DNA from 3 places in the Micromonospora sp. WMMA1998 genome. Region 1 is predicted to be linked to each of the others. Evidence: riboswitches for the same ligand, from Rfam matches in the RefSeq annotation. Region 1 holds a riboswitch; each other region holds the start of a gene.
The links. A riboswitch is a leader RNA that binds a small molecule or an ion and turns the genes downstream of it on or off. The one in region 1 is predicted to bind cyclic di-AMP.
Positions count from the first base shown of each region.

Region 2: linked by a shared signal. The riboswitch ahead of O7600_RS04745 (transglycosylase family protein) and the one ahead of O7600_RS29090 (C39 family peptidase) in region 1 are both predicted to bind cyclic di-AMP.
Region 3: linked by a shared signal. The riboswitch ahead of O7600_RS10945 (hypothetical protein) and the one ahead of O7600_RS29090 (C39 family peptidase) in region 1 are both predicted to bind cyclic di-AMP.

Region 1 is NZ_CP114911.1:6,237,730-6,240,993, reverse strand. It holds gene O7600_RS29095 (hypothetical protein) at 1-483, shown strand, start outside; gene O7600_RS29090 (C39 family peptidase) at 542-1,396, opposite strand; cyclic di-AMP (ydaO/yuaA leader) riboswitch at 1,594-1,733, opposite strand; gene O7600_RS29085 (hypothetical protein) at 2,041-2,805, opposite strand; gene O7600_RS29080 (hypothetical protein) at 2,954-3,264, opposite strand, start outside.
Region 2 is NZ_CP114911.1:1,132,317-1,135,580, forward strand. It holds gene O7600_RS04735 (M4 family metallopeptidase) at 1-335, shown strand, start outside; gene O7600_RS04740 (YbaB/EbfC family nucleoid-associated protein) at 402-848, opposite strand; gene O7600_RS04745 (transglycosylase family protein) at 1,020-1,640, opposite strand; cyclic di-AMP (ydaO/yuaA leader) riboswitch at 1,644-1,809, opposite strand; gene O7600_RS04750 (LLM class flavin-dependent oxidoreductase) at 2,026-3,264, shown strand, end outside.
Region 3 is NZ_CP114911.1:2,507,807-2,511,070, forward strand. It holds gene O7600_RS10935 (AAA family ATPase) at 1-831, shown strand, start outside; gene O7600_RS10940 (cation diffusion facilitator family transporter) at 908-1,822, shown strand; cyclic di-AMP (ydaO/yuaA leader) riboswitch at 1,966-2,096, shown strand; gene O7600_RS10945 (hypothetical protein) at 2,101-3,174, shown strand; gene O7600_RS10950 (hypothetical protein) at 3,254-3,264, shown strand, end outside.

The sequences.
Region 1 (3,264 bases):
GGCCCCGTCGCCGCCCACGCCGACACCCCCGCCCACGCCGCCGGTAAGCCCGTCGCGGTCGCCTCCGTGCAGGGTGAGCAGTCGACCATCACGCTGAACGACGAGCAGACCGCCAACGCCAAGGCGATCATCGCCGCGACGAAGAAGGCCGGCCTGCCCGAGCGGGCCGCGGTGATCTCGATCGCCACCGCCCTGCAGGAGTCGAAGCTGGAGAACCTCGGGCACCTCGGCGACCGCAATGACCACGACTCGCTGGGCCTGTTCCAGCAGCGCCCGTCCAGCGGTTGGGGCACGCCGGAGCAGATCACCGACCCCGAGTACTCCACCCTGGCCTTCCTCAAGGGTCTGAAGCAGGTCGACGGCTGGGACAAGATGCCCCTGACCGACGCCGCCCAGACCGTGCAGGTCTCCGCCTACCCGGACGCGTACGCGCAGTGGGAGAAGCAGGCCACCGACATCGTGGCCGAGCACTGGACCAAGTAAGACGCGAAAGGCCGGCACCCCGGACAGGGGTGCCGGCCTTCACGCGTAGTGAAAGGGGTCAGGCGGAGTAGCCGCGCGTCGCCATCCAGTTCGCCAGGTCGATGGTGGTGACCCAGTACGAGGGCAGCGACGGGTCGGCCGAGTCGGCGATCCGGACGGTCCGGCCGTCGTTCTTGTAGCCGACCACCGCGATGTAGTGGCCGCCCGGGAACGAGTGCCAGCCACCGTCGGTGTCGGTGGCGTCGCCGGCGACGTTGGCGACGACCGCGCGGCCGTTGCTGATCGCCGTGACCACGTCGGCCTGGAGCCGGTCCATCTGCGCCGGGGTGGCCGCGCCCGGGATCATGCGGGTCCGGTACGGGTTGCCCTTGACCTGCTGGTTGAGCACGCGGGTGGTGTCCTCGGCCGAGTTGGTGCCCATCTCGGTGGTGCCGAGGGCGACGGCGAGCGTGTCCTGGCTCCGCTCGATGCCGGTGGCGCTGAGCGCGTTCCGCACCGCGGCCGGGCCGCAGTAGTAGTAGGTGGTCTGCGCCTGGTAGTCGTAGTCGAGCACCCTGCTCGCCGGCGGCTTCGGCTTGGGCTTCGGCTTGGTGTCCGGGTCGGTGGTGGCCTTGGCCGCCGGCTTCGCCGAGGGCGAGGCGGTGGGTGCGGCGCTGGGCGAGGCGCTCGGCGAGGGGACGGCGATGCGGGCCTCGCCGCGGCTGGCGGCCTCGCCGAGGCGGGAGCCGAGTTCGGCGACCGCGACGGTGTTCTCCGACCGGGACGGGGTGTTGTCGTCGGTGGCGGCGAGGGCGACACCGGCGCCGCCGGCCAACACGAGGGCGGCGGCCGAACCGGCGATGATCTGGTACGGGCGCTCGGTGGCGAGACGCCGCAGCTGACGCTTCAGGTGGTGCTTCACGGGTTCCTCCAGGGCGTGAGCGGCACACGCCGGCCCCACACGCGGAGGACTTCACGCGCGTTCGACGGGGCGGGACGGCCGCAGGACGGAGCACCCGGACAGCCGGGCGCACACGGGGGGTCGGGTGGGCGTCGCCGTCAGGCGAGCGCCGGCACCACCAGGCCGTGGAGGTGGGGGGACGATCGGGGGGTGGTTCGCACGAGGAATGGAACTCCTTCCGTGGCCGCCGACCGGGTTAGCTGACGGATTCGGGCGGGAAGTACGCCCTACCGCGGGCCGTGGCTCGCGGATTCACCCCGGTGTTGCTGTGGGTCCCCGGTTCGTGTGCACGATTAGGCGGGTCGGTGCGGCGTCGCCGTCTGCGATCGGAAACCGCACCGGACGCGCCGACACTACCGGTGGGTACGCCTCAAGCCAAGCGCTCCCACCTGCGTAAACGTCGCCAACGACTACGGATATCGGAACAGCCGGTTACTGACTTCACTCAATGGGGACAAGGGTTCGAGCCGGCATCGGAAGGCGAAAAGCGGGCATCCGACCAGCCGACGCCCCGCAATTGCCGGGTTCGCTGACCGGTTGTGCGCCGAGCGCCCGTTTCCGGGCCGCACGTGAGCGGGCTCACCGCATTCGGGTAACGATTCGGCGGAGACCGCCACTCAGCCGACCCCGGCCGGCCGCCAGCGGGCGCCGCGGACGACGGCGGGCACCGGGACGCGGCTGGCCGACGCGACGCGGGGGGCGGGCGACGGCCGTACCGCAGCGGCCGCCGCGTAGGTCTCGGCGGCCAGCGTCCGCGCCGCGTCGGCGGCGAGCTCCGCGTCCCGCCAGGCCTGTCGCTCCCGCTCGGCGGCCACCTCCCAGGCCGCCCGTCGACCGTCGCGGATCGTCCGGGCCAGCACGATCTCCTGCTCGGCCGGATGGCGACGCGGGTCCCACCCGTTGCGGTGAGCCAGCACATCCGCGAGCTGCCGGGCGGTCAGGTCGCCCCGCCAGTGCGCCGCCATGGCGGCGTGGTGCAGCCAGCGCTCCCGCGCCGCGTACTCGGACGGGGTGTGTGGCGTGCGCGGCGCGGGCAGCGCTGCGGCGCCGGCAACGCGGCGGGCGGCCACCTCCGCCTCGTCGAAGGCCACCCACGCCCGCTCCGCCTCGTCCTGGACGGCCAGCCACCGCTCGCGTCGCCGACGGGCGGTCTGGGCGGCTCCGGCGGCAGCCACCGCCACCTCGTCGGCGTAGCGGGCGAGGTCCGCCCGGTGCAGCGCCTCCGCGTCGGCCGGATCGGGTTCGAGATCCGCCGCGCCGTCGCGGTCGGGGCGGGCGACCAGCACGGCGAGCAGGCCGAGGGCGAGCACGAGCAGGGCCGACCAGATCGCGGCGGCCTCGGGGACGGCGGTGAGGAAGTGGTAGAGAACGGTCTGCGACATGGTCGGCACCTCACGGAGAAGACGTGGCGGGAAGGTCGCACGCCGGTCGGGGCGGGGCGCGGCCGCAGAACGGGCGCCGCCGGGCCGCCGAGGCGGGTGCGGGGTGAGGTTCGGTGGGTGCGGGGACGGGCCGGGACGGCCCGTGAGGTCAGCGGGCGGGCGGGGCCCGCGGGCCGACCGGCGCCGGGTGCCGACCGGCCGGGACCGGCTGCCGGTGGTCGGGCCGCGCGACCGCGTCCCGGGGCGCGGGCTCCGGGACGCCGGTGGAGGGGTCCGGCCGCTCGGCGACGTCGACACGTTCGGGCCGCGCGGCGGCCGGCGTGCCCGTCGGGGTACGCGACGTCAGGCCGACGGCCGGGCCGGCCGGCGCCGGGGCGGCCGTGGCGACACCGGCGGACAGCGTCGTGGCGCCGAGCGAGCAGGCGACGACCACGGCCAGGCTGGCCAGCATGCGTGCCG
Region 2 (3,264 bases), 1.4 Mb from region 1:
AGGCGTGGCTCGACGGTTACGGCTCGTCGCACACCGACACCCTGAGCCAGTCGGTGACGATCCCGGCCGGATGCCGCGCGACGCTGAGCTTCTGGCTGCACATCGACAGCGCGGAGTCGACCACGACCACCGCGTACGACAAGCTCACCGTCAAGGCCGGCAGCACCACGCTGGCGACCTACTCGAACCTGAACAAGGCCACCGGCTACGTGCAGCGGTCCTTCGACGTCTCGTCGCTGGCCGGCACCACGGCGACCATCTCGTTCAGCGGCGTGGAGGACAGCTCCCTGCAGACGTCCTTCGTCGTCGACGACACCGCGGTCACCCTGAGCTGACCGTAGGGCGAGCGGCCGGTCGTCGTCCTCCGGGCGGCCGGCCGCTTCGTCGCGTCGGCAGGTCGGTCAGGCCGGGCGGCCGGCCCGGGACGCGCCGCGGTCGCGCGGGATCCGCGCGGCCACCTCGTGCATCGCGCGGCTGAACAGCTCCGCCTGGTCGGGCAGGCCGCCGAGTCGGGCCGCCAGGGCGTCGGCGTCGGCCCGGGCCGAGTCGCTGACCCGGGCGTCCAGCTCGGCCAGCGCGGCGTTGACGGCGGCGACGACGTGTCCGCAGAGGACCTCCAGCGGCTCGCCGGCCAGGTCCGGGTCGACGGCGACCGAGTCCAGTCGGCCACCCTGGACGGCGACTGCCCGCACGCGGCCGTCGGCCGCGGCGCCCTCGGCCCGGAGCAACTCGCCCGGCTCGCCGTCGGGGTGCACGCCGGCCCGGGACCGCATCGCCGCGAGCGCCTGCTGCGTCCGGCTCAGGAGCTCGTCGAGGCTCGCGGCGGCCGAGAACGGGTCGATGGTCATATCCGCGCTTTCTTCACGTCTTAGCCGAGCATCGTGACCATAGCAACCGGCACCGACGGAGCACGGTCACCGGCCGGCCCCGCCCGCAAGCGAGCAGGTCGGGTGCCGCGCGTCCGGCGTGTCGCGCGACCGCGAACGCCCGGCCGGAGCCCCGGCCGGGCGTTCGTCGGTTCAGCGCAGTCGCAGTCGCTGACCCGGGAAGATCAGGCCCGGATCCTCGCCGACGACGGCGCGGTTGCGCTCGTGCAGCGCCCGCCAACCCCCGGCAACGTGCGCCGCGACGGCGATGCCGGAGAGCGTGTCGCCGGAGCGCACCCGGTAGGTGCCGGCGCCGCCCCGCCCGGCCGCTCGGTCCACGGTGGACCTCGTCGTGGGCCGGTCGGTGGCCTTGCGCGGCGCGGGACGATCCGCCTTCCGCGGCGCGGGACGGTCGGCCGCCTTCTTCGGGGACGAGCCGGATCCGCCCTTGCGGCCACAGACCGGCCAGGCGCCGATGCCCTGCCCGTCCAGGACCCGCTCGGCGACGGCGATCTGCTCCGACCGGCTGGCCAGGTCCGCCCGGGCGGCGTACCTCTTCCCGCCGTGGCCGTTCCAGGTGCCGCGCGAGAACTGGAGCCCGCCGTAGTAGCCGTTGCCGGTGTTGATGTGCCAGTTGCCGCCGGACTCGCACCGCGCGACGGCGTCCCAGTTGACGCCGGAGGCGTTCGCCGGGACGGCCGGAGCGAACAGGACCGCGGCGCCGGCCAGAACCACACCGACGGCGGTACGACGGGCTGCGTATGCAGTTGCCATGGGGATTCCTCCACGCCGACGAGGTGAGCTGTCGGGTTCGGGCCGAGGAGCCCGGCCGCCGCTGGCGGCTTCACCCCGAGGTGACGTGCACCGAGGAACGTTGGGTCCCCCGCTCCCGCCGAGGTTCGGTTACCGCCGGGCCGGCGGCGGGATTAGGCGTTACCGGCCCGTGGCGTCCACGACTGCGGACGCCACCGACGCTAGGGACGATTTCGGACGATCGCCCACTTCTTGGGATGTTCATCACCCAGGCGGGCGACCGCACACGCGGCACACGACGACGTGGTAGCGGGACGTCCGGGCCGGATCCGGACGCCCCGCCCGGCCGCCCCGGCCCCGGGCTACCGTGGGCGGGACCGGCAAGATCGCACGAGGAGCGGCACGGATGACCGAGTACGGAGACGAGCTGGCCTTCGGCGGCTTCCTCACCCCCACCGCCGGACGGCCCGACCAGGTGGTGGCCCTCGCCTCGCTCTGCGAACAGGTCGGGCTGGACCTGGTCACCTTCCAGGACCACCCCTACCAGCCGGGTTTCCTGGACACCTGGACGCTGATGTCGTACGTGGCCGCCGCCACCGACCGGATCGGACTCGCCGGCAACGTGCTCAACCTGCCGCTGCGCCAACCGGTGGTGCTCGCCCGCAGCGTGGCCAGCCTGGACCTGCTCACCGGCGGCCGGGTCGAGCTGGGGCTGGGCGCGGGCGCGTTCTGGGACGCGATCGAGGCGGCCGGCGGGCGGCGGCTCTCCCCGGGCGCGGCGGTCGACGCGCTCGACGAGGCGATCCAGGTCATCCGGGAGGTCTGGGGCGCCGACCGACGCGGGATGATCCGCGTCGCCGGAGAGCACTACCGGGTGGTCGGCGCGAAGCGCGGACCGGCGCCGGCCCATCCGGTGGGCATCTGGGTGGGCGCGTACAAGCCGCGCATGCTGCGCCTGGTCGGTCGCGCCGCGGACGGCTGGCTGCCGTCACTGGCCTACCTGCCGAAGGGGCCCGACGAGCTGCCCGCGCTCAACGCGCTGGTCGACGAGGGCGCGCGGGCCGCCGGGCGGGACCCCGGCGAGATCCGCCGGATGCTCAACGTGACCGGCAGTTTCACCCGCTCGTCCACGGGGTTCCTGGCCGGGCCGCCGCAGCGGTGGGTGGAGGACCTGGCCGGGCTCACCCTGGAGCACGGCATCACCACCTTCGTCCTGGGCAGCGACGAGCCGCGCGCCATCCAGCTCTTCGCCCAGGAGGTGGCGCCGGCGGTCCGGGAGCTGGTCGCGGCCGAGCGCACCACGCCGGGCAGCGGCGCCCGCGCCGTCGCGCGGGAGCAGGCCGCCGGCGGCGTTCCGACCACCCTCGCGGTCACCCCCACGCCCGACCCGGGGGTACGCCTGAGCGCGCGCCGCCTCTGGGACGAGTCGACCCGTCCGACCGCCCCGCCGGCGCCGGCCGGGCACGTCTACCCGGCCCACGCGCAGGCCGCGGGGCAACATCTGGTGGACGTGCACGACCACCTGCGCCGGGAGCTGGCCCAGGTGCGGGACCTGCTGGAACAGGTCACGCGGGGCGCGGTCTCGCCGGGCGGCGCGCGGGCCGCGCTGAACGAGATGACCCTGCGGCAGAACAACTGGACGCTG
Region 3 (3,264 bases), 2.7 Mb from region 1:
CTCGACGCCGACGGGCCGACCGTCGCCGACATCGCCCTGCTGGACGAGCTGGACGCGTTGCTCGGCACTCCGGTGCGGCGGGCGAAGCCGAAGCGGGACCCGTACCAGCTGGCCGGCGGCGTGCGCGAGCTGAGCACGTACGCCGACCGGCAGCGCGCCGCCCGGGCGGCGGCCCGGGAGCGTCCGGCGGACTACCGCGACTACGCCCACGTGGTGGTGGACGAGTCGCAGGACGTCTCGCCGATGCAGTGGCGGATGATCGGGCGCCGGGGCCGGCTGGCGTCCTGGACGGTGGTCGGCGACCCGGCGCAGACCGCCTGGACCGGCGACCCGCAGGAGCTGGACCGGGCCCGCGACCAGGCGCTGGGGCGGCGCCGCCGGCACCGCTACGAGCTGACCACCAACTACCGGAACTCGGCGGAGATCTTCGCGGTGGCGGCGGCGGAGATCCGCCGGCTGTATCCGGACCTGACGCTGCCCGACGCGGTGCGTTCCACCGGCGTGTCGCCGGTCGAGCGCACGGTGCCCGCCGCCGAGCTGCCGGCGAGCACCGTCGAGGCGGCCCGGATCCTGTTGGGCGAGGTGGAGGGCACCGTCGGCGTGATCACGCCGGTGCCGCGCCGGGACGAGGTGGCCGGTTGGCTGGACGGCCTCGGCGCCGGCCGGCTCCAGGTGGTGACCAGCCTGCAGGCCAAGGGCATGGAGTACGACGGCGTGGTGCTGGTCGCGCCGAGCGAGATCCGGGCCGACCCCGGCTCGGGGGTGCGCACGCTCTACGTCGCGTTGTCCCGGGCCACCCAGCGCCTCACCACGCTCGACCCGACCGGGTGACCCACCCTCACTTGCACACATAGCGATGTGAACATACATTAGGCCTGGCCGGGGTGCGGGAGGGAAGGGTGTGTGCGTGGGCGCAGGTCATGACCACAGCGGTGCGGTGACCAACGCGGCGCACCGTCACCGGGGCCGGCTCTGGGCGGCGTTCGCGCTGCTCACCGCCCTCATGCTGGTCGAGGCGGTGGCCGCCTTCGCGACCGGTTCGCTGGCGCTGCTCTCCGACGCCGGGCACATGTTCACCGACGTGCTCGGCATCGGCATGGCGCTGGCCGCGATCACCGCCACCCGGCGCGCCACCACCGATCCGCAGCGCACGTTCGGCCTCTACCGGCTGGAGGTCCTCGCGGCGCTGGCGAACGCGGTGCTGCTCGGCGCGGTCGCGGTCTACGTCCTGGTCGAGGCGGTACGCCGGTTCGGTGACCCGCCGGAGGTGCTGGCCGGCCCGATGCTCGTGGTGGCGGTGCTCGGCCTGCTCGCCAATGTCGGCGCCTTCGCGCTGCTGCGCGCCGGGGCGCAGGAGAGCATCAACCTGCGCGGCGCGTACCTGGAGGTGCTCGGCGACCTGCTCGGCTCGCTCGGGGTGATCGGCGCCGCGCTGGTCATCGCGGTCACCGACTGGTGGTGGGCCGACCCGCTGGTGGCCGTGGCGATCGGTCTGTTCATCCTGCCCCGCACCTGGCGGCTCGGCCGGGCGGCGGTACGCATCCTGGTGCAGGCCGCGCCGGAACACCTCCAGGTGACCGCGGTGCACGACCGGCTGGCCGCTGTGCCGGGCGTGGCGGAGGTGCACGACCTGCACGTCTGGACGCTCACCTCGGGCATGGAGGTGGCCTCGGCGCACCTGACCACCGATCCCGGCGCCGAGGTCGCCACGGTGCTGGCCGCCGCCCGCGCCGCCCTGCACGAGGACTTCTCGATCGATCACGCCACGTTGCAGATCGAACCCGGAGCGTCGACCGGAGCGTGCGGCCCGACCGAGTGGTAATTAGGGCAAACTTAAATCTCGGCCGCTATTGTGGCGTAATGCCGGCTTTGCCGGGATCACCGCTCCGGGCGACGGAGCCGGCCCCGGGCAGCGCCGGTAGGCTCGGTCGCGGCCACACCGCGGGTGCCACCCCGGCGCCGGTGGAGCGGCCGTCGCCTAATCGCCCGCAGGGCGAGCCGGGGAACCACGTACGTGGGGTGCATCCGCGTCAGCGGTAGGGATCTTCCGTCCCGAACCCGTCAGCTAACCCGGTCGGCGGTTGACGGAAGGACATGTGAATGCCCCCAGTGGCACCTGTACGACGGACGGCCGCCCGGATGGCGGCCCTGCTCGCCGCGATGCTGACCCTCGGCGTCGTGACCGTGCCGGCCACCCCCGCCGCGGCGACGTGGTCAGCCGCCCCGACCGGCCTGCTCGCCGCCCCCGGCGGCGACGACGAGGGCGGCACGCCGGAACTGCGCGCCCAACTCGACGCGGCCAGCAAGGGCTGGCTGGAGGCCAAGGCCGCGCTGAGCCGGTCGGTGGCCCGGCAGAAGCAGCTCACCGAGCGACTCGACGCGGTCGGCGCCGAGCTGGCCGTACGCGACGCCAAGGTCGGCGAGATCGCCGAGGTGGCGTACCGCACCGGCCGGATGGGCACCGCCGCGGCCCTGCTCGGCAGCAGCAGCCCGGAGGGCTTCATGGACCGGGCGGCCGCGCTGGAGCAGGTCGCCGCGCACGAGGACCGGACGCTACGCGACCTCATCACCACCCGGGACGAGGCGACCCGGACCCGCGCGGCGCTCGACGGCGAGATCCGGGAGCAGCGCAAGCAGGTCACGGTGATGGCCAAGCGCAAGCAGCAGGCCGAGCGGGCGCTGGAGGTGGCGAACGACCGGCCGTCCGCCGGCAGCGGCGGCGTCCGGGGCACCTCGACGGCGAACGCGACGCCGGCCAAGCGCAACTCCGACGGCTCCTGGCCGGCGGAGTCGTGCAGCGTCAACGACCCGACGCCGGCCGACGGCTGCATCACCCCGCGCACCCTGCACGCGCTCAACCAGGCCAAGGCCGCCGGCTTCACCCGGTACGTCTCCTGCCACCGGCCCAGCGGCTCCGGCGAGCACCCGAAGGGACGCGCCTGCGACTTCGCCGCCCAGAAGAACGGCTTCGGCGGGGTGGCCAGCGGCGGCGACAGGACGTACGGCAACAACCTGGCCGCGTACTTCGTGCGCAACGCCGACCCGCTCGCCGTGCTCTACGTGATCTGGTTCAAGCAGATCTGGCTGCCCAGCAGCGGCTGGAAGTCGTACAGCGGCGGCAACGGCGACCCGTCCAGCGACCACACCAACCACGTGCACCTGTCGGTCTACTGAGCACTACGCTCCCCGACGTACCCCGGGTGTCGTCGCGCGGCCCACGACGTGGGCCGCGCGACGGCCGACGATCGGTGGCATGAGACGACT